DNA from 4 places in the Streptomyces sp. NPDC093097 genome. Region 4 is predicted to be linked to each of the others. Evidence: riboswitches for the same ligand, from Rfam matches in the RefSeq annotation. Region 4 holds a riboswitch; each other region holds the start of a gene.
The links. Region 4 has a riboswitch for cobalamin ahead of ACIQE0_RS05560 (prenyltransferase/squalene oxidase repeat-containing protein). Riboswitches for the same ligand answer to the same signal wherever they lie in the genome.
Positions count from the first base shown of each region.

Region 1 (7,011 bases), on a different contig from region 4:
GCCGCCGGCCGCGCGCGCCACCAGTCCACCGTCGCCTGGATCCGCTCGTCCACGGGGGTAACCCTCAACCGCCGTCGCCGTCGCCGTCGGCGCCGAACCGGCGGACCCGCCGCTCCCTGCCGTACGGCGGCCAGCCGGGGGCGCCGTTCCGGGCGAACGCGACCCAGGCCGCGTGCATCCGCGTCGCCAGCCACGCCGGCGGCTCGACCGGGCCCAACAGTCCGCGCGCGCCCCGCAGTTCGGGCAGGGCGAGGCGGTCGAAGACGAAGGGGAGTTCCACGGTGTGGGCGGCGCCGAGGCGGCCGTCGACGGCCGGGGAACGCCAGGCGAACTCGTAGACGTGGGCGCCTCCGTGTGCCTCGACCAGCCGGCGACTGCCGGCCCCGAACAGCGCGTCGCCCAGGAGCGCCGAGCGCACCTCGCCGTGTCCGGCGCCCGGCCGCCGGGCGCGGAACGCGGCGACGAGCGCCTCGGGGTCGCCGTGCGCGGCGGCCGCGGTCCGGCGCACGTCCTCGGCGGTCGAGGCGGCCAGCTGCCCCTGCGGAGCCAGGTAGAGATTGCCCTCCTCGGCAGTGGTGCCGACGAGCAGGTCGACGGGGGCCAGGCGGCTCTCGGCGGGCTGCCGTTCCCGCACGAGACTGAACGGACTGAGTCCCCTGAGGGGATCGGGCCGGTCGGGCGTGCGCAGATCCAGTCCGCTCAACTCCGGCACCACCGCGACGAACCGTTCGTCGGGGACGTCCGCGAAGCCGGCGGCCGTCGGCGCGACGCCGAGCGCCGCCGCGGCCGCGCGCGCCACCCGGGCGGCCTGCTCCGGGGAGAACGCCCCGAGGGCGTTGCCGCTCTGCACGATCGCGCGGCGGAACAACCCGGCCGCCGAGGGCTCGGCGAGCAGCCCCGCGACGATCGTGGCCCCCGCGGACTGGCCGAACAGCGTCACATTGCCGGGATCGCCACCGAAGCCCTCGATGGAGCGCCGGACCCAGCCGAGCGCCGCGACGACGTCGAGCAGACCGCGGTTGCGCGGCGCCCCGGGCAGGTCCAGGAAGCCCGCGACGCCGAGCCGGTAGTTGAGCGTCACCAGGACCACCCCGTCACGGGCGAACGCCGCGCCGTCGTACAGGGGAGCCCGGCCGGACCCGGCGACGAAACCGCCGCCGTGCACGAACACCATCACCGGGCACCGCTCGGCCCCGCGCGGCGTCCAGACGTTCACCGTGAGGTGGTCGTCGCCGCGCACCCAACCCGGGCCGAAATACGGCGACATGTCGAGCGCCCCGAACGCGTCGCGACGCGGCTGCGGCGCGGTGGGCCCAGCGGCAAGGGCGTCGCGCACGCCCGGCCACGGCGCGTGGGGGAGGGGCGGCGCGAACCGGGCGGCGCCCCGCGGTGGCGCGGCGTACGGGACGGCGAGGAACCGCCGCACCGCGCCACCACCGGTGACGGCACCGCGGACGGCCCCGTCGGGCGTGGTCACGAACAGATCGGACATCGGACTCTCCTGCGCTGGGGGAACCTGCAACGGACCGGTCGGCGGGCCGGGTTCAGAGGCGGTCGAACGGCGCCCACGCCTTGACGGCGAACGCGTCGCCGTCCCGGACGACCTCCGCCGCGCCGTGCCCGCCCAGATGTGCCGGCAGGACCAGGGCGTTGGTGTCGCTGGCGCGTCCGAGGAACCGGCGGCGGGTGGCCCGGGCCTCGGCCGGGTCCTCGCAGAAGCAGCTGTTGGCGTCGGGTGCGACGAACTGCATCGGGCTGTGCAGCAGATCGCCCAGGAACAGCGCCCGGTCGGTGCCCGACTCCAGCGTCAGCACCGAGGAGCCCGGTGTGTGCCCGGGGGCGAGTTCGAGCCGGAGGTTCCCGTCGATGGTGTGGCTGTCGTCCCACAGCAGCGTCTGGCCCGCCTCGTGCACCGGCGCCACACTGTCCTCGAAGACGTTCTGGTTGCCGCGCCCCAGTCTGGGGGTGTGGCCGTTGGCCGGGTTCCAGAAGTCGAAGTCGCGCCGCGCCATCAGATAGGTGGCGTTGGGGAAGGTCGGCACCCAGGCCCGGCCGTCGAGCCGGGTGTTCCAGCCGACATGGTCGACGTGCAGATGGGTGTTGATCACCAGGTCGACGTCCTCGGGCCGCACGCCCGCCCGCGCGAGCGCACCGAGGAAGTCGGTGTCGAGACGGCTCCAGATCGGCGAGTACGGGCGTTCCTTGTGGTTGCCGGCCCCGGTGTCGACGAGGATCGTCCGGCCCTCGCTGCGCAGCAGCCAGGTCTGGACGGCATTGACGCAGACGTCGGCTGCGGGGTCGACGAAGTCCGGTGCCAGCCAGGCCTCGTGCTCCCGCCACGCGCGTTCCGGCACCTCGGGGAGGAACGCGGCCGGAGCCAGTCCGACCGGTCCGTGGAACTCGACGATCCGGGTGATCGAGACGTTCCCGAGCACGATGTCCTGCATGGCAGATCCTGTCCTGTCGTCCGCTGGGGTCCCGGCCAATCTGACGTGGGGGCGCGGCGCGGACCAGTCCCGAGTCGTGCCTATGCATGACAGAGGCAGGCTTGTGGAGAGGGTGGCGGGCATACTCGGCGGCATGGCCGATTCCCTCCACCTCGGTGCGTTCCTCCAGGCCCGTCGGGCGCGGCTGCGGCCGGCGGACGTGGGCCTTCCGGTACTGCCGGGACGGCGACGGGTGACCGGACTGCGGCGCGAAGAGGTCGCGCAACTGGCGGGCGTCAGCGTCTCGTACTACACCCGCCTGGAACAGGACCAGCCGGTCCGCGCGTCCGACGGCGTCCTGACGGCGCTCGCCACCGCCCTGCGGCTGGACGAGCACGAGCGCGCCCACGTACGGGAGCTGGCCGCCCGGCGCCCCCGGCCCCTGCGCCGCCCTCCGGCCGAACGCGCCGACGGGCTGACCCGTGATCTGCTGCGGTCGGTCGGCCACACCCCGGCGCTCGTCCTCGGCCGCCGAGCCGACGTGCTCGCCTGGAACGCTCCCGGCCACGCGCTGCTGGCCGGGCACCTGGACCCCTCCGCGCCCGACCGCCCCGCCGACCGGCCGAACCTGACCCGCATGCTGTTCCTCGACCCGCACCACAGGGACCTGTACGCGGACTGGGACCGCAAGGCGCGAGCGGTCGTGGGCCATCTGCGGCAGGTCGCCGGACGCCACCCCGAGGACGCGCTCCTGGCCTCACTGGTCGGCGAACTCTCCGTCCGGTGCCCCGAGTTCACCGCGCTGTGGAACGACCACCGGGTCCGGCCGTGCGAGGCGGACGCCTACCGGCTCCGCCATCCGCTGGTCGGCGAACTCACGATCACCCAGCAGGTCCTCGTGCTCGCCCGTGCGCCGGGCCAGTCCCTGATCCTGGTCACCACGGAGGAGGGGAGCCGCTCGGCGGACGCGCTCGGGCTGCTGCGCGCTCACGCGTCCCGTCCGGCGCGCTGACGACGCGGCCCCACCGCCCGCGCCGAGGTGGCGCGGAGGGCGGGGCCGGTGCCGTTCTCGACCGGTGCCGAATTACTTCAGGGCGGCGAGGGCGGCGTCGTAGTCGGGCTCCTGGGAGATCTCCGGGACCAGCTCCGCGTGCAGGACCTTGTCGTCGGCGTCCAGCACGATCACGGCGCGGGCCGCGAGGCCGGCCAGCGGGCCGTCCTCAAGCGCCACGCCGTACTCGCCGAGGAACTCCCGGTTGCGGAAGACGGACAGGTTGTGGACGTTCTCCAGATCCTCGGAGCCGCAGAACCGCGCCTGCGCGAAGGGCAGGTCGGCGGAGATGCACAGCACGACCGTGTCCGCGAGGTCATTGGCCACGGAGTTGAACTTGCGCACGGACGCCGCGCACGTGGGCGTGTCGACGCTGGGGAAGATGCTGAGGACCTTGCGCTTGCCGGCGAAGTCCTTCAGGGAACGCTCCGCCAGGCCCGCCCCGACCAGCGTGAACGCCGGTGCGGTAGTGCCCTGCTGGGGAAGGGTGCCACCGACCGTGACGGGGTTGCCCTTCAACGTGACCTGCGCCATGAGAAAACGCCTCCTGAGAGTGCTGTATGCCGATGCCTGCGATCTTACCGAGCGCGCGGGGGGTGCTCCGGGCCCGGAGTCGTCCGGACCGCGTTCCCGCTGTGGACCGTGCGCGGGATGGGTACATCTGTCGTGACCGCGGTGCGGGGCCCGATCCCTCGGCGCTCCTGGGGCCGCGGACGAGGACGACGGCGGAGGGAACGGGAATGAGCGACCGCATCAGTGGCCGGGTCAAGTGGTACAACCAGGCCAGGGGGTACGGCTACGTCCAGGGGGACGACGGCCGCGAGGTGCGGGTGAGGCGCGAGGCGCTGGGCGACAGCACCTTCCTCACCGAAGGACTCCGCGTCACCTATGTGGTGGTCGGAGACGACGAGGACGAGCTGCAGGCCGAGCACGTGCGGGTCGTCGACTAGCTGACCGATCTCCCTGCTCACGGGGATCCTGCACGTCGGCCACCCCGGCCCGTCATGGAGCCGGGGTGGCCCGGGCGCCGTCCGCAAGCGGCGGCCCCGGCCCCCTGAGGGGCCGGGCCGAGAGCGCGCCCCGGTAGGCGGCCGGCAGGCGCCCCGCCCCGGGATCACCGGCTGCGCAGGACGCAGTCCCCGCACGGCGCGACGCCGGACTTGCGGTGGTAGAGGCAGCAACTCAGCCGCTGGTAACGCCGGTTCGCCGGTGCCGCGCCGGGGACCCAGATGCCCAGTCCCGCGTGCCTGCCGCGCTCGGTCAGCGCCTCGCCCAACTCCCGGGCCCGCTCCGCCAGCTCGGGCCGGGCCGAGGTGACGGCCCCGAGCGCCTCGGCCACCGTGGAAGCGGAGTTGCCCCACAGCACCCTCGGCGAGATCGGCAGCAGGGCCCGCAGCGCCGTCGCGACCGGCTCCAGCAGCTCCCGCCCCCGTTCGTACACCGCAGCCGGCGCGGCCTCGCGGTGCACAACGGGGCGGGCACAGTGCAGCGGCACGGCGCCGCCCGGCGCGGGGAGCCAGTGCAGTGCGCCGGGGGTGAGGTCGAGCAGGACGCCGTGGCAGAGGTGCGCGCCGATCAGCGGGGACCAGACCCGCGCCGTCAGCCCCTGGAACATCACGGAGGCGGCCACCCGCCGTTCCACCGGGGCGAGACGCCGGGCGACGCCGTCGATCCGACCGGCGAGCGCGGCCGGGTCGCTCGCCAGCTCGGTCCACGGACGGGCTCCGGCCGGGACCGCTCCGATCCCGACGTCGAAGAAGCGACCGAAACCGGCCAGTTGGGGAACAAGCCGCAGGGCGCGGTCGGTGTCCGGGGAGGCAGCCATGGCCGGGCATCCTGCCACACGCGGTGGAAAAGCGACCCATTAGGATGTTTGCGGATGCCAGGAAGCCGGTGCAATTCCGGCACGGTCGCGCCACTGTGACCGGGGAGCGAACCTCACGCAAGGCCACGGCCGCAAGGCGGGAAGGCCGAGGGGAACGTCGATCCGGGAGTCAGGAGACTGGCCCACTGCCGTACCCCCGCTCCGGCCCGGTTCCGGTGAGAGGATTCACCCTTCGTCATGCGCATACGCGTGCTTCCCGGGCTGGTCGCAGCCCTCTGCCTGCCGCTGGTGGCCGGTTGCGGCTCCGCCGCCCCCACCTCCGGCCCGACCCCGCCGGCCCACGCCGCCAAGGGCTTCCCGTACACCGTGCACAACTGCGGCGTCACCACCACCTACCAGCGCCCGCCCACCCGGGCGGTGACGCTCAACCAGCACGCCACGGAGATCATGCTGGCGCTGGGACTGCAGAAGTCCATGGTCGGCACCGCCTACCTCGACGACGCCGTCCTGCCCCAATACCGGGACGCCTACAAGGGCGTCAAGGTACTGGCCAAGCGGTACCCCTCCGAGGAGACACTGCTCTCCGCCGAACCCGACTTCGTCTACGGCGGTTTCGCCTCCGCCTTCGACCAGTCCCAGGGCCGCGGCCGCGGCACGCTCGGCGACAACGGCATCAACACCCACCTCAGCATCGAGAGCTGCCCCCAGGGACCGGTGACCCAGGCCACCGACGACCGCGAAATCCTCACCATCGGCCGGATCTTCGGGGTCGAGGACCGGGCCAGGAAACTCCTCGCCTCCCTGCACCGCACCCTGGACGGCGTCACCTCCCGACTGGCCGGCACCGCACCGGTCAAGGCGTTCGTCTACGACAGCGGGGAGCAGACCGCGTTCACCGCCGGCGGCGCCGGCATCGGCAACGACATGATCAGGCGCGCCGGCGGCCGCAACGTCTTCGCCGACCTCGACAAGAGCTTCGGCAAGGTCTCCTTCGAGCAGGTCGCCCAGCGCGCCCCCGACGTGATCGTGATCTACGACTACGGCGAGACGCCGGTCTCCGCCAAGAAGGACTTCCTGCTGTCCCAGCCGGCCCTCCAGGACGTGCCCGCCATCCGCCACCGACGCTTCGCCGTACTGCCGCTGAGCTCGACGGTGTTGGGCGTACGGGTGCCGTCCGCGGTCGCGGCGCTGGCCCGGCAGCTGCATCCCGGTTCCTTCAGGTGACTCGGTACGCGGCGGTGGTCGCCGCACTGGCCCTCCTGCTGCTGGCGGTGGCCACCTGCGCGGTCGCGCTCGGCTCGGTCGCGGTCCCGCCCGACGAGGTCTGGCGCATCCTGGCCCACCGGCTCGCACCGTCCCTGGTCGACGCCGACTGGCCACGGGTCCGGGAGACCATCGTGATCGGCGTCCGACTGCCCCGGGTGCTGCTCGGCGCAACGATCGGCGCCGGACTGGCTGTCTGCGGCATGGCGCTCCAGGCCCTGGTCCGCAATCCGCTCGCCGATCCGGGACTGCTCGGCGTCTCCTCCGGCGCCGGCGTCGGCGCCGTACTGGTGGTGGTCTGCGGCGTCACCGTGTTCGGGCACTACTCGGTCTCCGCCGCCGCGTTCCTGGGCGGACTGGCCGCCCTCCTGGTCGTCTACGCCCTGGCGCGGGCCGGCGGCCGGATGACCACGGTCCGGCTGATCCTCGCCGGCGTCGCCACCGGC
Region 1 covers NZ_JBIVOW010000028.1:9,529-16,539, forward strand. The annotation lists gene ACIQE0_RS33890 (carboxylesterase/lipase family protein) at 65-1,492, opposite strand; gene ACIQE0_RS33895 (MBL fold metallo-hydrolase) at 1,545-2,447, opposite strand; gene ACIQE0_RS33900 (helix-turn-helix transcriptional regulator) at 2,581-3,438, shown strand; gene tpx (thiol peroxidase) at 3,511-4,011, opposite strand; gene ACIQE0_RS33910 (cold shock domain-containing protein) at 4,218-4,427, shown strand; gene ACIQE0_RS33915 (ferric iron reductase) at 4,592-5,302, opposite strand; cobalamin riboswitch at 5,331-5,503, shown strand; gene ACIQE0_RS33920 (ABC transporter substrate-binding protein) at 5,540-6,526, shown strand; gene ACIQE0_RS33925 (FecCD family ABC transporter permease) at 6,523-7,011, shown strand, end outside.
Region 1: another riboswitch for cobalamin. It lies ahead of ACIQE0_RS33920 (ABC transporter substrate-binding protein); the one in region 4 lies ahead of ACIQE0_RS05560 (prenyltransferase/squalene oxidase repeat-containing protein).

Region 2 (7,011 bases), on a different contig from region 4:
CGCCCCCGCCTCCGCGGCCCCCGGAACGGGACTCCGCCCGCGGCCCACCAGACGACCGACCTGAGGGCATAGGCCCCCGCAAGCCATGGGCGAGGGAACCCGAGGACGGCTCCGCCGGCAGTTCCCTTGCCTTTGCGGCACGTTCGATCTCGACGGACCAGCCCGGATTGCCCAGGGTCTCGATGCGGATGCCGTACTCGTGCTCCCAATCGCCGTCGCACTGGCAGGTGTACCAGGCGGTGAGAGAGCTCAGAGGGTCTAGGGGCACGGGGTTGTCTCCCACGGTTCGGCTGGACGAGCGCTTCCATCGGGAAGGTTCATGCCCTGATGGCCGGAAGGGATATCCCGGATACGCGGCCGCCCGCCCCGGTCGTGGGTTCCGGGGCGGGCGGACGGCTTTGTTGCTTCCTGGGGTTTCTGGCCAGGTCTTGGCAGGGCTGCTCAGGCCCGTCCAGGGTCCTACAGTTCCGTGCGTACCGTTCGGGCCGCGGTGACCAGGTGGTTGAGGGAGTCCTGGACCTCGGGCCAGTCGCGGGTCTTCAGGCCGCAGTCGGGGTTGACCCACAGGCGTTCGGCCGGGATGGCGCGGAGGCCGGTGCGGAGCAGTTCGGCGGCCTCCTCCGGGCTCGGTACGCGGGGGGAGTGGATGTCGTAGACGCCGGGGCCGGCTTCGCGGGGGTAGCCGTGGGTGGCGAGTTCGCGGGCGACCTGCATGTGGGAGCGGGTCGCTTCCAGGCTGATGACGTCGGCGTCGAGGTCGTCGATGGCCTGGACGATGTCGCCGAACTCGGCGTAGCACATGTGGGTGTGGATCTGGGTGCCAGGCCGCACCCCGCCGGTGGTGAGGCGGAAGGCCTCGGTGGCCCAGGCCAGGTAGGCGGGGCGGTCGGCGGTGCGCAGCGGCAGGGTCTCCCGGAGCGCGGGCTCGTCGACCTGGATGACGGAGGTGCCGGCGGCCTCCAGGTCGGTCACCTCGTCGCGGAGGGCGAGGGCGACCTGGCGGGCGGTCTCGGCCAGGGGCTGGTCGTCGCGGACGAAGGACCAGGCCAGCATGGTGACGGGGCCGGTGAGCATGCCCTTGACGGGGCGGCTGGTGAGGGACTGGGCGTAGGTCGTCCAGCGGACGGTCATGGGCGCGGGGCGGGAGAGGTCGCCGGCCAGGATCGGCGGGCGGACGTAGCGGGTGCCGTAGGACTGGACCCAGCCGTGCCGGGTGGCGAGGTAGCCGGTGAGCTGCTCGGCGAAGTACTGGACCATGTCGTTGCGTTCGGGCTCGCCGTGCACCAGGACGTCCAGGCCGGTCTTCTCCTGGAAGGAGATGACGTGCTGGATCTCGTCCTTGATGCGGTCCTCGTAGGCGGCGGTGTCGATGCGGCCGGCGCGCAGGTCGGCGCGGGCGGCCCGGAGCTCGTCGGTCTGCGGGAAGGAGCCGATGGTGGTGGTCGGCAGCAACGGCAGGCCGAGGTGGGCGCGTTGGGCGGCGGTCCGCTCGGCGTAGGGGTGGGAGCGGCGGGAGTCGGCGTCGGTGACGGCCGCGGTGCGTCCCCGTACGGCCGGGTCGTGGGTGATCGGGGAAGCGGCCCGGGATACCAAGTCGGCGCGGTTGGCCGCGAGTTCGGCGGCGATGGCGCCGGTGCCGTGGGTGAGGCCCTTGGCGAGGGCGGCGAGCTCGGCGGTCTTCTGGCGGGCGAAGGCGAGCCAGCGCCGGATCTCCGGTGCGATGTCCCGTTCGGCCGTCGCGTCGAGCGGGACGTGCAGCAGGGAGCAGGAGGCGGCCACGTCGACCTGGTCGGCCAGGCCGAGAAGGGTGCCGAGGGTGGCGAGGGAGTGGCCCAGGTCGTTGACCCAGATGTTGCGGCCGTTGACGACGCCGGCGACCAGGCGCTTGCCGGGCAGGCCGCCGGCCGCGGCGAGGGCGTCGAGGTTGGCGGCCGCGGCCTCGGTGAAGTCCAGCGCGAGCCCGTCGACCGGGGCCTTGGCCAGTACCGGGAGGGCGTCGCCGAGCCGGTCGAAATAGGAGGCGACCAGCAGCTTCGGCCGGTCGGTGAGGGCGCCCAGGGCGCGGTAGGCGCGTTCGGCGGCGGCCAGTTCGGCCGGGGTGCGGTCCTGGACAAGGGCCGGCTCGTCGAGCTGCACCCACTCCGCGCCCGCCGCGCGCAGGTCGGCGAGGACCTCGGCGTACACCGGCAGCAGCCGGTCGAGGAGCGTCAGCGGCTCGAAGTCGGCGGCCACGCCGGGGGCGGGCTTGGACAGCAGGAGGTAGGTGACCGGTCCGACGAGGACCGGCCGGGCCGTCAGGCCCAGGGCGAGGGCCTCCTTGAGCTCGGCGACCTGCTTGGTGGAGTCGGGGGCGAAGACGGTGTCCGGACCCAACTCGGGCACGAGATAGTGGTAGTTGGTGTCGAACCACTTGGTCATTTCCAGCGGCGCGGCGTCCTGGGTGCCGCGCGCCATGGCGAAGTAGCCGTCCAGGGGGTCGGCGGCGACGGCCGCGCGATGGCGCTCGGGGATCGCACCGACCATGACGCTGGCGTCCAGGACGTGGTCGTAGTACGAGAAGTCGCCGGTGGGGACCTCGCCGATGCCGGCTTCCGCCAGCTCCTGCCAGGTGCCGCGGCGCAGTTCCGCGGCGGTGGCGCGCAGGGCGTCCGCGGTGACGCGGCCCTTCCAGTAGCCCTCGATGGCCTTCTTCAGTTCCCGGTGGCGGCCCTGGCGGGGGTAGCCGTACACGGTGGCCCGTGCTGCCGCGGCTGCGGGCTTGGCGTTCACGGAGATCTCCTTCGCGAGATGAATCCCTGAGATCCCGGGGACGGGACGAGGACGCGAAGGGTGACGCACCGGACGGACGGACCTCGCACGGCGCGGTCACCCGACTGGTATGTACGCCGACCCGCCCTCGAGGTCACCGGGATGTCCGCGCACGGGTCGTCCGCGCACGGGCAGTTGGCAGGTCTTCGGACTCGCGGGCGCGCCCTCCTGAAGGAGGACACCTACTGGCCGTCGCTTCCCAGACCCGGTCGGGCCCAGTGCGTATGACGGCGGTCGTTCCCGCTCACCGCTGCGGGGCAGTCCCGGATTCCCACCGGGTTCCCTCTTGCGACGCTCCCGCCTGGCGGACGGGGCGAACCAGCTGCACCGCTCACTCTACGGGGCCCGGCCGCGGCGCGCAGGGTTCCGTCCATGATGTGGATCTTCCCTTCCCCCTGTTTCTTCCGGATTGCCGCTCTTTCCGGCGGGACGGTCGGATCGTCGATGAGGGCGATGCCGGCTCCACCGGTCCTGAACTGGGGGAGGAGCGAAGGCCGGTGGCTGGGCGTCAGGAACCACGAGCTGAGCGGATGCCTCATCAGCACCTCCAGGAACGAGGGGTTGCGGATCGCCCCTCCTGCGGCGCAGTTGCGGCGATCGCGCTGATACCGTCTCCGCCGAGGTTGGGGCACGTCGAGGGCGTGCCACGTACGGGGAGGACGACGCACCATGATGGGCCATTCGCATGCGATGAGCGGGGCACTGCTCTTCGCAGGCACCACACCGTTTCTGCCCCCGCTGCTGATGCACACGCATCTCCAGCCCCAGGAGATCCTGATGGGCACGGTGCTGTGCGCCGGTGCCGCGCTGCTGCCCGACCTGGACCACCACGACGGCACCATCGCCAACTTCCTCGGCCCGGTGTCCAAGACCCTGTGCCGCTTCGTGGCCTGGGCCTCCGGCGGCCACCGCCATGCCACCCACTCGCTGTTCTTCGTGGCCCTGATGACCGTCGGCAGCTGGGCCGGTGTGGAGTACCTGGGGCGGCCCTTCACCCTCGGGATGACCTTCTTCCTGCTGGCCCTCGCCGTGCGCGCGCTCAATCTCTGCCCGCCCGGCCACGGCTTCTCCGCCTGGGCCACGATCGTCGCGATGGCCGGCATCGGCACCGGCGTCATCGCCAAGTTCATCCCGTCGGCGCCCGGTTGGCTGCCGTACGCCATCGGGCTCGGCTGCCTGGCCCATCTGCTGGGGGACTCCATCACGAAGATGGGCGCCCCGTGGCTGTGGCCTCTGAGGAAGCGCTACGAGATCGTCATCATCAAGCACAGCGGCAACAAGCTGGAGACGGAGATACTGACCCCGATCATGGGCGTCGCCACCGTCGCCCTGCTCTGGTTCACGGCCTTGTCGCCGGACTCCTTCAGTTAGACCCCGGCCAGCCCCAGAGCCCCGCTTCCCAGCCCAGGCCCTGTCGTCGCACTTCCTTCCGGCGCCCGGAGGGAGGGCGACGGCAGGGCCTGGTGTCATGAACGGCCGATGCCGGACGCTGCCGGCGGGTTCCGGCCGTCGACGAGTCGCCGAGTCGATCAGTGGACGCATTGCGCAGCACGTGTCGATCGTGGGCTAACGACGGTCGGCGGCGCGGCCAGGCATGCTGTCAGCCGTCCCCCTGGTGCCGCTCGCCTCCCGGAGGCCGAGGGCCGGATGCCGCGGACCTGTCTCGTACGGTCGTGAGAAGGGATCGGCTCGGCCCGGAGAACCGGGGCGAGCCGTGGGACGACCCGCCAGGTCCTGGCCCGCTACGGGGGTGCGGGGCAGGACCTGGCGGGTGGGAGGGCCTGGGCCGAGGGCGCCGGCGGTGCCCCCGGCGGTCTCTCAACGGCCCGGGCCGGGGCGGCCGTTGGCCGGCAGGGCGCAGGCCGGGGTGCCGCCCGGCATGCGATGGCGGTTGTGCGCGATGAGGCGGTAGACGGCGTGGGCCGGCCAGCGCACCGGGGGGAGGGTGAGCACGGCCCCGGCGACGGACCAGGGGCCGCCCGCGTTCAGCAGCAGCTTGGCGACGGCCTGGGCGCCGCCGTGGACCACTCCTGACGGGGTGATCCACAGGACCTCGTGCAGGGCGCGCTGCTCGGTCACGCCGAGCGCGTCGAGGTCGGCGTCTTGCCAGGCGGTGATCGTGCAGCGGGGCCGCAGATGCCGCTCGGCGTATCGCACACAGGTGGTGCAGAAGCCGCAGTCGCCGTCGTAGACGAGTACCGGCGCGGTCCTGGCGGTCGTCATGTAGCCCTCTTCCGGGTCGTTGCGGACCGTGTCGCGCGCCGGCGCCGGCGGGGCCCCGGACGGGCCGCCGCCGAGCGTGACGGTGCGCTTACGCCTCGTCCTGGGCGCGCTTCTTCTCCTTCAGGCGGGCCGTCTCCTTGCGGACGTCGGCCTGGGTGGCGCGCTCCTTCTGCAGCCACTCGGGGTTGTCCGTCTTCAGCGCCTCGATCTGCGCCGTGGTGAGGGCCTCGGTGATCCCGCCGCGGGCCAGGCCGGAGATGGACACACCCAGCTTCGCCGCGACCACCGGGCGGGGGTGCGGGCCGTTGCGCCGCAGCTCGCGCAGCCACTCGGGCGGATCCGTCTGGAGCGTGTTCAGCTCGCTGCGCGAGACCACGCCCTCCTGGAACTCTGCGGGGGTGGCCTCGAGGTACACACCCAGTTTCTTCGCCGCGGTGGCGGGCTTCATCGTCTGGGCGGTCTGGTGCGACTTCATGGGTCCAGGGTATCGAGCGTGCGCACCTCCGCTGACCACGGCCTCCGGCCACGGCGGGTAGCCTGGCGGGGTGACAGGTTCGGAAGCATCCCCTTCGTTCCGGCTCGCGTATGTACCGGGAGTGACACCCGCCAAGTGGGTGCGGATCTGGAACGAGCGCCTGCCGGACGTCCCCCTCGCCCTGCTCCAGGTGTCGGCCGCCGAGGCCGCCGGGGAACTGCGCGGCGAGCGCGCCGACGCCGGTTTCCTGCGGCTGCCGGTCGACCGGACGGACCTGAGCGCGATCCCGCTCTACACCGAGGAGACGGTGGTCGTCGTCCCGAAGGACCACCTCGTGGCCGCGTTCGAGGAGGTCTCCGTGGACGACCTCGCCGACGAGATCGTGCTGCACCCGCTCGACGACGTCCTGGAGTGGGAGCGCCCGCCGGGCCGGCCCGCGTTCGAGCGCCCGGCCACGACCGAGGACGCGATCGAGCTGGTCGCGGCGGGGATCGGGCTGCTGGTCGTCCCGCAGTCGCTGGCCCGGCTGTACCACCGGCGGGACCTGACCTACCGGCCGATCACCGGCACCCCCCAGTCCCGGGTCGCACTGTCGTGGCGCGAGGACCGGACCACCGACCAGGTGGAGGACTTCATCGGGATCGTCCGCGGACGGACCGTGAACAGCAGCCGGGGCCGTCGCGCCGAGCCCGCGGAGGCCAAGGAGAAGGCGTCCGGTGCCCGGGGCGGCGCGGCGCGGGGGAAGACGGCCGGTGCGAAGCCCGCGGCCGGGAAGTCCGCCGGTGGGAAGTCCGCTGCCGGGCGGACGGGCGGGCGCCCCGCGCGGCGGGCGACCGGCGGCACCAAGGGCGGCGGCCGGCGCGGGGGGCCGCGCCGACGGTCCTAGGACGTGTCCGAAGGGCCTCCCGTCGCTGGGCCCGCCCCTCACCGCCCCTGGGCGGCCCTGACGTTGTCGCCGAAGGTCCAGCCCTTGGCGCCGTCCCAGTTCAGCGACCAGGTCATCAGGCCCTTCAGGCCGTTGCGGTAGGTGTTCCACGCCTGGCTCACCTGGTCCGGGGACAGGTAGCCGCCGCCCGCGCCGGGCTGGGCGGGCAGGCCCGGGACCTGTTTGTCGTAGGGGACCTTGATCGTGGTGCCCTGGACGGTCAGGCCCTTGTCGAGGCAGTCGGTCTGCTCGGTGAAGCCCTCGACCGTGCCGGCCTCGTAGGAGTCGCCCGAGCACCCGTACATGCTGCCGTTGTAGTACTGCATGTTCAGCCACCACAGGCGGCCGTTGTCGGCGTACTTCTTGATGATCGGCAGGTATGCGCCCCAGATCGAGCCGTAGGTGACGCTGCCGCCGGTGACATAGGCGGTCTCGGGGGCCATCGTGAGGCCGAAGCCGGCGGGCATCTGGTCGAGGATGCCGTCGATGATGCGGATCAGGTTGCTCTGCGAGGGCGAGAGCTGGTTGATGTCGCCGCTGCCGGACAGGCCGGTCTCGATGTCGATGTCGATGCCGTCGA
Region 2 covers NZ_JBIVOW010000001.1:519,469-526,479, forward strand. The annotation lists gene ACIQE0_RS02115 (Pr6Pr family membrane protein) at 1-72, shown strand, start outside; gene ACIQE0_RS02120 (Imm53 family immunity protein) at 1-565, opposite strand, end outside; gene metE (5-methyltetrahydropteroyltriglutamate--homocysteine S-methyltransferase) at 460-2,769, opposite strand; cobalamin riboswitch at 2,928-3,146, opposite strand; gene ACIQE0_RS02130 (metal-dependent hydrolase) at 3,478-4,179, shown strand; gene ACIQE0_RS02135 (thiol-disulfide oxidoreductase DCC family protein) at 4,627-5,031, opposite strand; gene ACIQE0_RS02140 (DUF5997 family protein) at 5,120-5,506, opposite strand; gene ACIQE0_RS02145 (LysR family transcriptional regulator substrate-binding protein) at 5,577-6,392, shown strand; gene ACIQE0_RS02150 (chitinase) at 6,431-7,011, opposite strand, start outside.
Region 2: another riboswitch for cobalamin. It lies ahead of metE (5-methyltetrahydropteroyltriglutamate--homocysteine S-methyltransferase); the one in region 4 lies ahead of ACIQE0_RS05560 (prenyltransferase/squalene oxidase repeat-containing protein).

Region 3 (7,011 bases), on a different contig from region 4:
AGGTACATGTCGAGATAGCCCTGCGGGGCCATCTCCTTGATGTCGGCTCCGGCCGCGAACGCCTTGGCCGAGCCGGTCAGGACGATGCAGCCGATGTCCGGGTCGCGGTCGAGTGCCTCGGTCGCCGCGACGACCTCGTTCATGACGTGGAGGTTGAGGGCGTTGAGCGCCTTGGGGCGGTTGAGGGTCACCAGGGCGGTGCGGCCCCTGCGTTCGACCAGGATGGTCTCGTAGGCCGCCTCGTGGGGTGGGGTCATGCGGGGGTGCCGTCCTTCGCGTCGCGGTGGGGTTCGGAGGTGGGCGCGGTGGCGGCCCCGTTCCGCAGGGTCCGCACGATGCCGGAGAAGTCCTCGTGCGCGCCGGTTCCCGCGGCGTACGCGGCGTACAACTCCGCCGCGGTCAGGCCGAGTCGGGCGGGGACTCCGCAGGCGCGTGCCGCGTTGGCGGCCAGGCCGAGGTCCTTGGCCATCAGCGGGGCGGCGAAGCCGGGGGCGTAGTCGCGGTTGGCGGGGCTGGCGGGGACCGGGCCCGGTACGGGGCAGTTGGTGGTCAGTGCCCAGCACTGGCCGGAGGCGGTGGAGGCCACGTCGAAGAGTGCCTGGTGCGAGAGGCCGAGGCTTTCGCCGAGGACGAACGCCTCGCTGACGGCGATCATCGAGATGCCCAGGATCATGTTGTTGCAGATCTTGGCGGCCTGTCCGGCGCCGGCCCCGCCGCAGTGCACGATCTTCTTGCCCATCGCGGCCAGCAGCGGTTCGGCGTCGGCGAACTCGGGCTGTGCGCCGCCCACCATGAAGGTGAGGGTGGCGGCCTCGGCGCCGACCACGCCGCCGGAGACGGGAGCGTCCAGGGTGCGCATACCGGCGGCGACGGCGGCCTCGTGGGCGGTGCGCGCGTCGGCGACGTCGATGGTGGAGCAGTCGATGAACAGCGTGCCGGGGCGGGCGGCGGCCAGCAGCCCCTCGTCCCGGTACAGGCCCAGGACGTGCCGGCCCGCGGGCAGCATGGTGAGCACCACGTCCGCCGCGGTCACGGCCGCCACCGCCGTTGCGGCCGGTTCGACTCCCGACTCCGCGGCGGTGGCGAGGAGTTCGGGCACCAGGTCGAATCCGGTCACGCGGTGGCCGGCCTTGACGAGGTTGGCCGCCATCGGGCCGCCCATGTGGCCCAGGCCGATGAAGCCGATGGTGCGGGTCGCGTCGTTCACCAGGGGACCTCCTGTGCCGTTGCCAGAGGGGCGAGTCCGAGCCCGGAGTCGGGGCCGGAGGGGCCGGACGGCCCGGTCGGCCCGGTCGGTGCGAAGTACCGGTCCACGTCCGCGTCACCGACCCCCGCCAGCGTGTCCGGCAACCACTTCGGGTTCCGGTCCTTGTCGATGACCTGGGCACGGATGCCCTCGACCAGGTCGTGCGAGGACAGGGCGGCGCAGGAGATCCGGTACTCCTGTTCCAGTACGCGTTCCAGGGGCCCGAGCCGCCGGGCGCGGCGCACCGCGGCGAGCGTGACCTTGAGGGCGGTGGGTGACTTCTGGGCCAGGATCTCGGCGGTCTGCCCGGCCGCGGGAGCGGGGTGGGCGCGCAGCCGGCCGATGATCTCCTCCACGGTGTCCGCGCGGTAGCAGGAGTCGATCCAGGCGCGCTGTGCGGCGAGTTCGCCCGGGGGCGGCTGGCGCACATGGCGTTCCAGTACGTCCCAGACCTCGGTGGTGGCGAGGTCGGCGAGCAGCCGGGGAAGGCGGTCCGCGGGGACGAAGTGGTCGGCGAGGCCGCACAGCAGGGCGTCGCCGGCGCCGATCGCGGTGCCGGTGAGCGCGAGGTGGGTGCCGAGTTCGCCGGGGGCCAGGCCGAGCAGGTAGGTGCCGCCGACGTCCGGGACGAAGCCGATGCCGGTCTCGGGCATGGCGATCTTGGAACGTTCGGTGACGAGGCGGACGTCGCCGTGGGCGGAGACGCCGACGCCGCCGCCCATCACGATCCCGTCCATGACGGCGACGTAGGGCTTGGGGTAGTGCGCGATACGGGCGTTCAGCCGGTACTCGGCCCGCCAGAAGGCGGCCGATGCGGTGCCTGCCGCACGCGCGTCCTCGTAGATGGCGCGGATGTCGCCGCCTGCGCACAGACCGCGCTCGCCCGCACCAGTGAGGACCACGGCCGCGACCGCGGGGTCCTTCTCCCAGGCGGTCAGCGCCTCGTCGATGCGGTCGACCATGGGGTGGGTGAGGGCGTTGAGGGCGCGGGGCCGGTTGAGGGTGATGCGGCCGGTACGGCCCTCGGTGGTCAGGAGGACGGGCTCGTCGGTCTGGGTCACCGCAGTGCCTCCGTCAGGCCGCGGGCGACGATGACGCGCATGATCTCGTTGGTTCCTTCCAGGATCTGGTGGACTCGCAGATCGCGGACGATCTTCTCGATGCCGTAGTCGGTCAAGTATCCGTAACCGCCGTGGAGTTGCAGGGCGCGGTCGGCGACGGAGTAGCCGGTGTCGGTGGCGAACTGCTTGGCCATCGCGCACAGCTGCGGTGCCTGCGGGTCACCGCGGTCCAGGGCCTGGGCGGCCTGGTGGACCAGGGCGCGGGCCGCGGTGAGTTCGGTCGCCATGTCGGCGAGCCGGAACTGCAGCGCCTGCGCGTCCAGCAGCCGCCGGCCGAACGCCTCGCGGTCGGCGAGGTGGACCAGGCTGCGGTCGAGTGCGGCGCGGGCGCCGCCGAGGGAGCAGGCGGCGATCCCGAGCCGGCCGCCGTTCAGCCCGTGCATGGCGATGCGGAAGCCCGCGCCCTCCCCGCCGAGCAGCCGGTCGGCGGGCACCCGCACCTGGTCGAGGATCACCTGGCGGGTCGGCTGGGCGTTCCAGCCCATCTTCTTCTCGTTGGGGCCGAAGGACAGCCCGGGGTCGTCCCTGTCGACAAGGAAGGCGGAGATGCCGCGCGGGCCGTCGTCGCCGGTGCGCGCCATGACGACGTAGACCTGGGAGGCCCCGGCGCCCGAGATGAACTGTTTGACGCCGGTGAGGACGTAGTGGTCGCCGTCGCGCAGGGCACGGGTGCGCAGGGCGGCGGCGTCCGAGCCGGCGCCCGGTTCGGTCAGGCAGTAACTGCCCAGGTCCTCCATGGCACACAGCCTGGGCAACCACCGCTCGCGCTGGGCGGCGTCGCCGTAGTGGTCGATCATCCAGGCGACCATGTTGTGGATGGAGACGAAGCCGGCGATGGACGGGCAGCCGGAGGCCAGGGTCTCGATGATCAGCGCGCCGTCGGTGCGGCCGAGCCCGCTGCCGCCGCTCTCCTCGCGCACATAGATCCCGCCCAGGCCGAGCCCCGCGGCCTTGCGCAGGACGTCGGTCGGGAAGTGCTTGGTCTGGTCCCACTCCACGGCGTGCGGGGTGAGATGGTCCTGGGTGAAGTCGAGCGTCGCCTCGACGAGGGCGAGTTGGTCCTCCGTGAGCATGGTGGTGGTCATGGCGCTCACCCCATGGTCGGGATGGTGAAGCTCGCGCCCTCCTTGGCCCCGGAGGGCCAGCGCGAGGTGACGGTCTTGGTGCGGGTGTAGAAGCGGATCGCGTCCGGCCCGTGCTGGCCCAGGTCGCCGAAACCGGAGCGCTTCCAGCCGCCGAAGGTGTGGTAGGCGACCGGTACCGGAATGGGCACGTTCACGCCGACCATGCCGGTGTTCACCCGGCGGGTGAAGTCGCGGGCGGTGTCCCCGTCCCGCGTGAAGATCGCCACGCCGTTGCCGTACGGGTGCGCGCTGGGCAGCCGCAGCGCCTCCTCGTAGTTCGCGGCCCGCACGACGCACAGCACGGGACCGAAGATCTCCTCCCGGTAGACCCGCATCTGGGTGGCGACGCGGTCGAAGAGCGAGGGGCCGGCGAAGAAGCCGTTCTCGTGGCCGTCGAGGGTGAACCCGCGGCCGTCCACGACGAGTTCGGCGCCCTCGTTGACCCCGATGTCGACATAGCGGCGCACCCGGTCGAGGGCGTCCCGGCTGACCAGCGGTCCGAAGTCGGCCTCGGGGTCGTCGCTGCGGCCGATGCGCAGCTTCCCGATGCGCTCCTTCAGGCGCTCCACCAGGGCGTCGGCGGTGGCCTCGCCGACCGGCACGGCCACGGAGATCGCCATGCAGCGCTCCCCCGCCGAGCCGTAACCCGCCCCGATCAGCGCGTCGACGGCCTGGTCGAGGTCGGCGTCCGGCATCACGATCATGTGGTTCTTGGCGCCGCCGAAGCACTGCGCCCGCTTGCCGTGCGCGGCGGCGGTGGCGTAGATGTGCGCCGCGATCGGGGTGGAGCCGACGAAGCCCAGCGCACCGACCCGGGAATCGGACAGCAGGGTGTCGACCGCTTCCTTGCCGCCGTTGACGACGTTGAAGACGCCCGGCGGAAGCCCTGCCTCCAGGAACAGTTCGGCCAGCCGCAGCGGCACGGAGGGGTCGCGCTCGGAGGGCTTGAGGACGAAGGAGTTGCCGCAGGCGAGGGCGGGCGCGGCCTTCCACAGCGGGATCATCGCGGGGAAGTTGAACGGGGTGATGCCGGCGGTGACGCCGATCGGGCTGCGCAGTGAGTGCACATCGATGCCGGTGCCGGCGTTGTCGGTGAACTCGCCCTTGAGCAGGTGCGGAATCCCGGCGGCGAACTCCACCACTTCCAGGCCGCGTTGCAGGTCACCGTGGGCGTCGGCGACCGTCTTGCCGTGCTCGGACGACAGCAGCCGGGCCAGCGACTCCCGTTCCCCGTCGACCAGTTGGAGGAACTTCATCATCACCCGCGCACGGCGCTGCGGGTTCCACTCGCCCCAGGCGCGCTGGGCCTCGGCGGCGTCGGCGATCGCCGCCTCGGTCTCTGCGCGGCCTGCGAGCGGGACGCGGGCCTGGACCGCGCCGGTGTTGGGGTCGTACACATCGCCATAGATCCCCGAGGTGCCCGGGGTGTGCTTGCCGCCGATGAAATGTGCCAGTTCACGGACCATGAATGCCTGCTCTCCGTCAGGTGAGATCCGGGGATGGCGCACCGGCCCGCACGGACGCCGAAACGGCGCGGGCGGGCGGCGCGGGATACGCAGGGCTGGGCCACCGTCAGAGGTCGCCGCTCGGCGCCCGTCGGATTCGCCGGTCGGGAGCGCGGGTGCATACCGGTGCCATGCGTGTCTGCTCCATCCTCGTGGACAACACGGAACACCCCGCGGCCGGTATCCTGACTCCCGGATCAGCACACGCTCCCCGGCCTTCCCGACGGACTCTCCGTCAGTGGCCGGTCTCGTTCGGGGAGCGCATTCCCCGGTCACAGTGGCGGGACCGCGCCGGAATCGCACCGGCTTCCCTGCACCGCGGGCCTTGCCCCCGAACATATAGTTGGACGTCCTAGTAAGTCCACCCCCACCACGTAACCGCACATCGCTGTCCGTGTTGGAGCCCCACCCGCCAGGCGCTACGCTGGGCACCCACGGCCACCGTCCCTCGGCGCCGTGACGGCGGTGGGGCCCGCCGTACCCGAACCGCAGCACCATGTGCCGCCAACGGTCCCTACTTGCGATCAGGCGCACCCTTTTCCGGGGTGCCGGCGAGTAGGAGAAGTGCGCGTGGAACCCCCTCGGACCGAGGCTCTTGCGGAATCCGTCGCCCCAGGCACCGGACCGTTGGACCGCCTGCGCCGTGCGCGGCGCCCTTCGCCCACGGATCAGTGGCCGGTGATCGGCGCGGTCTCCGTCGGCGGGGCCCTGGGCGCCGCCGCCCGCTACGGAGCCTCCCTGACGTGGCCCACCGCCCCCGGCGCCTTCCCCTGGACCACCGTGGGCATCAACGTCCTCGGCTGCGCCGTGATCGGCGTGTTCATGGTCGTCATCACCGACGCCTGGTCGGCGCACCGACTGGTCCGGCCCTTCTTCGGCACCGGCGTCCTCGGCGGCTTCACGACGTTCTCCACGTACGTGGTGGACATCCAGCTGCTGGTCAAGCAGCACCGCGCCGGCGCCGCGCTGGCCTACCTGGTCCTGACCGCCCTGTCCGCGCTGGCGGCGGTGTGGCTCGCCGCCGCGCTGACCCGGCGCGTGATCGGGTGGCGGACGCGATGACCGGGCGGAACCGCAGCGCACTCATGGACCAGGCACCGGCGACCCGCGACGGGGTCCGGGCCGACCGCACCACCGACCAGCAGGAGACCACGGCGTGAACTGGGCCCTCGTCCTCATAGGCGCGATGATCGGCGCCCCCCTGAGGTATCTGACCGACCGGGCCGTCCAGCGCCGCCACGACACCGTCTTCCCCTGGGGGACCTTCACCATCAACGTCCTCGGCAGCCTGATCCTCGGGCTGGTCACCGGTGCGGTGGCCGCCGGAGCGGCATCCCCTCATGTGCAACTGCTCGTCGGCGCCGGGCTGTGCGGGGCCCTGACGACCTACTCGACGTTCTCCTACGAGACGCTGCGCCTGACCGAGGACGGCGCGCGGCTCTTCGCCGCGGCCAACGTCGTGGGCAGCATCACCGCCGGCCTCGGAGCGGCCTTCATCGGGGCCGCGCTGGCGCAGGCGATCTGGGGATAGCGCGATCCGCTCCCCCTTCTGGCGAACGGCCCCAGGGCATCGGGTCGCGCCCTGGGGCCTTGTCGTGCCCGGGAGCGCGGAGGTTCAGCCGAGGGGGGTCCCCGACTCCACCGGGTAGGGCACATAGGTGCGGCGGTCCGGGTCGATGGCCAGGCGGCCGCCGGCCGGGGGGCGGGCCCGCTGTGCGCAGTCGCGGCGTTCGCAGATGCGGCAGCCCAGGCCGATGGGGGTGGCGGCGCGGGGGTCGTCCAGGGCGATGCCCTCGGCGTAGACGAGGCGGTGGGCGTGGCGCAGTTCGCAGCCGAGCGCGATGGCGAACTCGGCGCGCGGGGCGTGGTGGCCGAAACCGCCGCGGGTGAGGGTCCGCGCGATCCAGAAGTACCGCTTGCCGTCGGGCATTTCGGCGACCTGGGGCAGTATCCGGCCGGGCGCCGAGAACGCCTCGTACACCGTCCACAGCGGGCAGGTGCCACCGAGGCGGGAG
Region 3 covers NZ_JBIVOW010000005.1:374,089-381,099, forward strand. The annotation lists gene ACIQE0_RS11855 (enoyl-CoA hydratase) at 1-257, opposite strand, end outside; gene mmsB (3-hydroxyisobutyrate dehydrogenase) at 254-1,162, opposite strand; gene ACIQE0_RS11865 (enoyl-CoA hydratase/isomerase family protein) at 1,204-2,307, opposite strand; gene ACIQE0_RS11870 (acyl-CoA dehydrogenase family protein) at 2,304-3,452, opposite strand; gene ACIQE0_RS11875 (CoA-acylating methylmalonate-semialdehyde dehydrogenase) at 3,458-4,957, opposite strand; cobalamin riboswitch at 5,176-5,308, opposite strand; gene ACIQE0_RS11880 (fluoride efflux transporter FluC) at 5,567-6,058, shown strand; gene crcB (fluoride efflux transporter CrcB) at 6,153-6,527, shown strand; gene ACIQE0_RS11890 (short-chain fatty acyl-CoA regulator family protein) at 6,612-7,011, opposite strand, start outside.
Region 3: another riboswitch for cobalamin. It lies ahead of ACIQE0_RS11875 (CoA-acylating methylmalonate-semialdehyde dehydrogenase); the one in region 4 lies ahead of ACIQE0_RS05560 (prenyltransferase/squalene oxidase repeat-containing protein).

Region 4 (7,011 bases):
TCGGTGAGCGTCACGCCCTCGTCGAGGACGGGGTAGGGCTGCGCGCCGATCACCTCGACGGTGTGGCCGAGCCGGGCCAGTTCGCGCGAGAGGTGGCGGACATAGACGCCCTGACCGCCGCAGAAGGGGTTGCCCTTGTACGTGAGCATGGCGATCCGCAGGGGACCCTCACGGTCCGTCGGGGCGGAGGCCGAGGGGGTCTCCGCCGGGCGGGGCGCGGCTGCCTGGACGGCCTCTGCGGTCACGCACGGCCCCCTTCTCACTGGACTTTCGCCGGAGCGTAACCGCTGGCGGTAATCTAGAACAAGTTTCAGAACTGAATAGCTACTGATCAGTTCACCGAGTTGTGAATCTACCGGCCGGGAAGAGAGCGAAAAGAGCCACGCCAGGTGATTCGCGCCACGGCACGGCCCCTGCCATGCTGTGCCGATCACACCACCGGCGCGCACCGCATCGCGGACGGAAAGCCACGGAATGGGACACATGACTACGGAACCCAAGGCGGCCAGGCCGGCGCTTCCGGCGAGTCCTCCCCTGACCGAACGTCAGGAGGCCCGGCGCCGCCGCATCCTGCACACCAGCGCCAAACTGGCCGGCCGCGGCGGCTTCGACGCCGTCCAGATGCGCGAGGTCGCCGAGTGCTCCGGGGTCGCGCTCGGCACCCTCTACCGCTACTTCCCGTCCAAGGTGCACCTGCTCGTCGCCACCATGCAGGACCAGCTCCAGCGCATGCACGAGACGCTGCGCAAGCGCCCCCCGTCGGAGGAGGACCCCGGCGCCCGGGTCGCGCAGACCCTGATGCGGGCCTTCCGCGCCCTCCAGCGCGAACCCCACCTGGCCGACGCGATGGTGCGCGCGCTGACCTTCGCCGACCGGTCCGTCAGCCCCGAGGTGGACACCGTCTCCCGGCTGACCACCACGATCATCCTCGACGCGATCGGACTGGACGGCCCGCCCACCCCGGAACAGCTCTCCGCGGTCCGGGTCATCGAGCACACCTGGCACTCGGCGCTGATCACCTGGCTGTCCGGTCGCGCCTCGATCGCCCAGGTGAAGATCGACATCGAGACGGTCTGCCGGCTGATCGACCTCACGACGCCGGGACGGACGCCGGACCGCCTGCCGCCGTCCGCATAACCTCCCCTCCCGGGTGGGTAGTTGGCCCGCAAGGGGGCCTCCCGACCCCTAAGGGCCCAGCCACCCCACCCCCTACGGGCCCGAGCCACCCCCTCGCTCCCCCGCTCACTCCTCCGGCGGGAACACCGCCTCCCCGCTCCCGGCCTCGCTGATCGCGATCGCCTCCACCGGGCACGCCTCGGCCGCCGCCAGCACGCCCTCGGCGGCCTCCGTCTCCGGTTCGACGGGATGCGACTGCCGCGCCGCGTCCAGCCGGAACCGCTCCGGCGCGGTCCCGGCGCACAGCCCCGAGCCGATGCAGACCCGCCGGTCCACCGCCACCCGCCAGCGCTCCGCCATCACGCACCCGCCGGCAGGTGGATCATCTTGTGCTCCAGGTAGGCGCCGAATCCCTCGGGCCCGAACTCCCGCCCGATACCGGAGTTCTTGTAGCCGCCGAACGGCCCGAGCATGTCGATGCTGAAGGTGTTCACCGAGTACGTCCCGGTCCGCACCCGCCGGGCGATCTCGACGCCGTGCTCGGTGTCCGCGGTCCACACCGACCCGGACAGCCCGTACTCGGAGTCGCCTGCGATCCGCACCGCCTCCTCCTCGTCCCCGTACGGCAGCAGGCAGATCACCGGACCGAAGATCTCCTCACGGGCGATCCGCATCCCGTTGTCGACCTCGCCGAAGAGCGTGGGCTCGACGTACCACCCCGTCGGCTGCCCCGCCGGCCGCCCGCCGCCGGCCAGCAGCGCGGCGCCCTCCTTCTGCCCCAACGCGATGTAGTCCAGGGACCGTTGCTGCTGACGCCGGGCGACCAGCGGGCCGATCTCGGTGGCCGGGTCCAGCGGGTCGCCGACGGTCAGCGCCCCCGCCGCCGCCGCGAACCGCTCGGCGATCTCGTCGTAGCGGCTGCGCGGAGCCAGGATCCGGGTCTGCGCCACGCACGCCTGCCCGTTGATCATCCAGGCGAACGGCGTGATCCCGGCGACCGCCGCGTCCAGATCCGCGTCCGGGAGGATCACCGCGGCGGACTTGCCGCCCAACTCCAGCGTGACGCGTGTGAGGTTGCGGGCCGCGACCTCCATCACCCGCTTCCCCGCCGCCACCGACCCGGTGAACGACACCTTGTCCACGTCCGGGTGCCCGACCAGGTACTCGCTCACCTCCCGGTCGGCCGGCAGGATCGACAGCACCCCCTCCGGCAGCCCCGCCTCCGAGGCGATCTCGGCGAGCAGATACGCGTCCAACGGCGTCTCCGGCGAGACCTTCAGCACCACCGAGCACCCGGCCAGCAGCGCCGGCGCGAGCTTGGCGGCCGCGGTGAACTGCGGGACGTTCCACGGCACCACGGCCGCGACCACACCCACCGGCTCCCGGCGCACCAGCAGCGGCCCCAGCACCCCGGCCCGCCGCTCCTCGAACACGAACTCCCGCGCCACCGTGAGCGCCGCGTCCCAGACCAGCATCGCGGCCAGCGACTGCACCATGACGCCCGCGGTGACCGGCGTCCCGTTCTGCGCGCCGATGACCCGCGCGAACTCCTCGCTGCGCACCGCGAACGCGTCCTTGATCCGGCCCACCACGGCGATCCGCTCCGCCAGCGGCGCGTTCGCCCACACCCCGGCCTCGAAGGACGCGCGGGCCGCCGCCACCGCCCGGTCGACGTCGGCCCGCGCGGCGTGCGGCACCCGGCCGATGACCCGTTCGGTGTGCGGCGAGACGACCTCGATGGTGTCCGGGCCGGCCGGGTCGACCAACTCACCGCCTATATAGAGCTTTCCGTACTCGACGAGGTCGCTCATCGCTGCCGCCTCCCGACGGTCTCGACGGTCTCCGACGTCCGGAAGCATTTCTGACGCTTCATCAGAAGTCGCTTTCCAGAACTGATACCAGTTCGCCGCCGCGGAGTCCACGGCCCCTTGCCGCGGGACCCGCGCCACCGCGCCACGAAATCCGCTGCGCGGCCGATAATCCCAACTCCGCACGCACCAAGAAGGGTTGGGGCCCGCGTGAAACAGGTTCTCGTTTCCGCGCATTCCCCTACAGTTGAGCCGACGACGGCGCGGGAGGGGGCGGGACCGATGGCACCGCAGGTGATCGACCACCGGGGCGGGGTGTGGAGCATCGCCGTCCCGATACCGGACAACCCCCTCGGCCACACCCTCGTCCACCTCCTGGAGACCGACCGCGGTCCGGTGCTCATCGACACCGGCTGGGACGACCCGGACTCCTGGGACACCCTCACCGCCGGCATCACCGCCTGCGGCTTCGCCCCCGCCGACATCCACGGCGTGGTGATCACCCACCACCATCCCGACCACCACGGCCTCTCCGCGACGGTGCGGGAGACCTCCGGCGCCTGGATCGCCCTGCACGCCGCGGACACCGCGCTGGTCCGGCGCACCCGCGAGGCGGTACCGGGCCAGTGGCTCGACTACCTCGTCGCCAAGCTCACCGCGGCCGGGGCGCCGGAGCAGCACCTCGCCCCCTTACGGGCCGCCCGGCGCGGACGGACCTCGGCCGGGCGGCAACCCGCGCTGCCCGACCGGGACATCGCCCCCGGCGAGCTCCTGGACCTCCCCGGCCGCCGGATCCGCGCGATCTGGACACCGGGCCACACCCCCGGGCACGTCTGCCTCCACCTGGAGGAGACCCACCCCGTCGCCGACGGCCGCCCGGGCTTCGGCCGGCTCTTCTCCGGGGACCACCTCCTCCCCGGCATCACCCCGCACATCGGGCTCTACGAGGACCCCGACGAGGAGGCGCCCGACCTGCTCGACCGGGGCGACCCGCTCGGCGACTACCTCGACTCCCTCGCGCGCATCGCCCGCCTCGCGCCGGCGGAGGTGCTGCCGGCGCACCAGTACGCCTTCCCGGACGCGGCCGCCCGCGTCCGGGAGCTGCTCGCCCACCACGAGGAGCGCCTTGCCGACCTCCGCGCGCTGCTCCACGAACCGCTCACCGCCTGGCAGCTCGCCACGTCCATGCAGTGGAACCGCCCCTGGGAGCAGATTCCGCACGCCTCCCGCACCATCGCCGTCTCCGAGGCCGAGGCCCACCTCCGCCACCTGGTCAAACGGGGCCATGCGGAGCCGGTGGCGGGGGCGGACCCGGTGCGTTACGTGGCGGTTTAGGGGGTATTCCGCCGGACCTCCGCAGGGAGGCCGAGGCCGCGCCGGCCCCTCCCGGCGCCGACAGCCCATGCCTCCGGCACCCGCCCCAGTCAAGGGATCTTGGTCGGCCGGTGGGTTCCCCCGACGCCGTCCGGTGGCGGCAGGCGGAGCGTTAAGGTGTGCGGGACAACTTCATCCGTACCCGATCGGGGGAAGCCGGTGGAAATCCGGCGCTGACCCGCAACCGTGAGTGCGGCCGCGCGACGACGCGACCGCATGAGCCGGAGCACCCGAGGGGGCACGACCAAGGCTCCCGCCACCGGACCCGCCGCCCCCGCGGACGGCCGGTGCGCGGCACCGTCGAGGTATACGGAGCTGAGCCCGGTGCCACCGCACAGCACCCCCGAGGTGCTGCGCGGACGGTCGCCCGAGCGCGGCTCGGCTTCGTAGCCGCCGCGACTCCGACCGACCCGAGAGGCACCCATCCGATGGCCCGCATGGCCCCCCAGGCACCCGCCCCGCAGCCGCACCCCGCCGCCGCACCCCGGCCGCGCCGCGCCGCCACGGCGCTGGCCGCCATGGCGAGTGCCGCCGTGCTGGCCACCGCCGCAGCGCCCGCCGCGTACGCCGCCGGCCCGGCGACCGGAAAGCAGCTCCCCAAGGGGCTGTACGGCAGCAAGGACCCGCAGTACGACGGCGTGTGGCGGCAGTCGACGGCGCTGCTGGCGCAGCACACGGTGGGGGTGCGGCCGGCGGCGTCCGCCGTGGACTGGCTGGCGGGGCAGCAGTGCGCCGACGGGGCGTTTACGGCGTACCGGGCCGATCCGGGCACGGCGTGCGAGGCCGGCACCCTGCGGGACACCAACCAGACCGCCGCCGCGGTGCAGGCGCTGGCCGCGGTCGGCGGGCACGGCGAGGCCGTGCAGAAGGCCGTGCGGTGGCTTACGTCCGTGCAGCACAAGGACGGCGGCTGGAGCTCGATGCCCGGCGGCCAGGGCGGCGAGGTCAGTGACGCCAACTCCACGGCCGTGGTGATCGGCGCGCTCGCCGCGGCGGGCGAGAAGCCGGAGTCGGTGACGGCGCAGGGCGGCAAGTCGCCGTACGACGCGTTGCTGGGGTTCCGGCTGGGGTGCGAGGCGAAGGAGGGCGAGCGCGGGGCGTTCACCTTCCAGCTGAAGAACGCCGCGGCGAACGCCGACGCGACCGCCGCCGCGGTCACCGGCGCGCTGGGCAAGGGCTTCGTCGTGGCGCCCGCCGGGAAGTCGGCGGACCGCGCGATCAAGCCGCTGAGCTGCGAGAAGGGCGAGGACGGCGCGGACGACCGGAACGCCGTCGCGGACGCCGGCGCCGGCTGGCTGGTCGGGCAGCTGGACGCCGGCGGGCAGCATCTGAAGTCCGCGATGCCCGGTGCCGAGGACCAGCCGGACGTCGGCAACACCGCCGATGCGGTGGTCGCGCTGGCGGCCGGTTCGCACGGTGCGGCCGCGCAGAAGCCGCTGGCGTGGCTGGAGAAGAACGCCGCGGACTGGGCGAAGCAGGGCGGCCCGGCGGCCTACGCCCAGCTGATCTTCGCCGCGCATGCCACCGGCGCCGACCCGCGCGCCTTCGGCGGCACCGACCTGGTGGCCGCGCTCGACGCCACCGGGCCCAAGCCGGCCGGCAGCGGCGCGCCGTCGTCGGCCGCCGAGAAGGACGCCCGGGACAGCGGCGCCGACGGCGGCATCGGCGTGTGGTGGGTGATCGGCATCGGGCTGGCCATCGGCGCCGGCGCCGGCTTCCTGATCAGCGGCCGCAACAAGAGCAAGACCGCGCTGTGAGGCGGAACCGCACGGGGCGCCGCGGGCTGCGGCGGGCCGTCGGGGCGCTGGTGCTGGCGGGCGCGGTGGCCGGCCTCGGGGCCGGGCCCGCGCAGGCGCAGGAGTACCGGTACTGGTCGTTCTGGGACGGCGGGCCGGCCGCGGCCGGCGGCAAGGCCGGCGCGTGGGCGTACGCCACGGAGGGACCCGGCACCGCACGGCCGGCCGACGGCGCCGTGGTGGGTTTCCGCTTCACGGTGAGCGCGGACTCCGCCAAGGCCGCCACCCCGCGCACCGCCCCGGACTTCGGCGCGCTGTGCGACCGGACCCCCGCCCGGGCCGGCGCCAAGCGGATCGGTGTGGTGATCGACTTCGGTGGCGCGGCGGACGCGCCGTCGGGTGAGCACCCGCCGGCGCAGCGGACCGCCTGCGCCCGGGTGCCGGCGGACGCCCCGGCCGGCGAGGCGCTGGCGGCGGTGGCGAAGCCGCTGCGGTACGACGCCAGTGCGCTGCTGTGCGGGATCGCGGGCTATCCGCGGTCGGGCTGCGCGGAGCAGGTCGACGGCGCGAAGGCGACGTCCGGGAGCGAGGAGAAGCCCGGGAGCGGAGCGGCGGACGCGCCGGGCGGCGGAGGGCCGTCGGCCGGGCTGGTCGCCGGGATCGGTGTCGTGGTGGTGCTGGGCGCGGCCGGGGTGTGGCAGGCACGCCGGCGGCGCGGATGAGCGTCCCGCGGGCCACCCGCGGTACGGCACTGCACGCCGGCGCCTGGTGGGTGTGGGCGCTCGGCCTGGCCACGGCCGCCTCGCGCACCACCAACCCGCTGCTGCTGGGGCTGCTGGTGGGAGTGGCCGGCTATGTCGTGGCGGTGCGGCGGACGGATGCGCCGTGGGCCCGGTCGTACGGGGCGTTCGTCAAGCTGGGGCTGGTGGTGCTGGGCATCCGGCTGGTGTTCGCGTTTGTGCTGGGTTCGCCGATCC
Region 4 covers NZ_JBIVOW010000003.1:22,184-29,194, forward strand. The annotation lists gene ACIQE0_RS05535 (glycosyltransferase family 4 protein) at 1-245, opposite strand, end outside; gene ACIQE0_RS05540 (TetR family transcriptional regulator) at 484-1,137, shown strand; gene ACIQE0_RS05545 (ferredoxin) at 1,243-1,476, opposite strand; gene ACIQE0_RS05550 (aldehyde dehydrogenase) at 1,476-2,927, opposite strand; gene ACIQE0_RS05555 (MBL fold metallo-hydrolase) at 3,207-4,259, shown strand; cobalamin riboswitch at 4,411-4,551, shown strand; gene ACIQE0_RS05560 (prenyltransferase/squalene oxidase repeat-containing protein) at 4,736-6,055, shown strand; gene ACIQE0_RS05565 (SCO2322 family protein) at 6,052-6,756, shown strand; gene ACIQE0_RS05570 (CbiQ family ECF transporter T component) at 6,753-7,011, shown strand, end outside.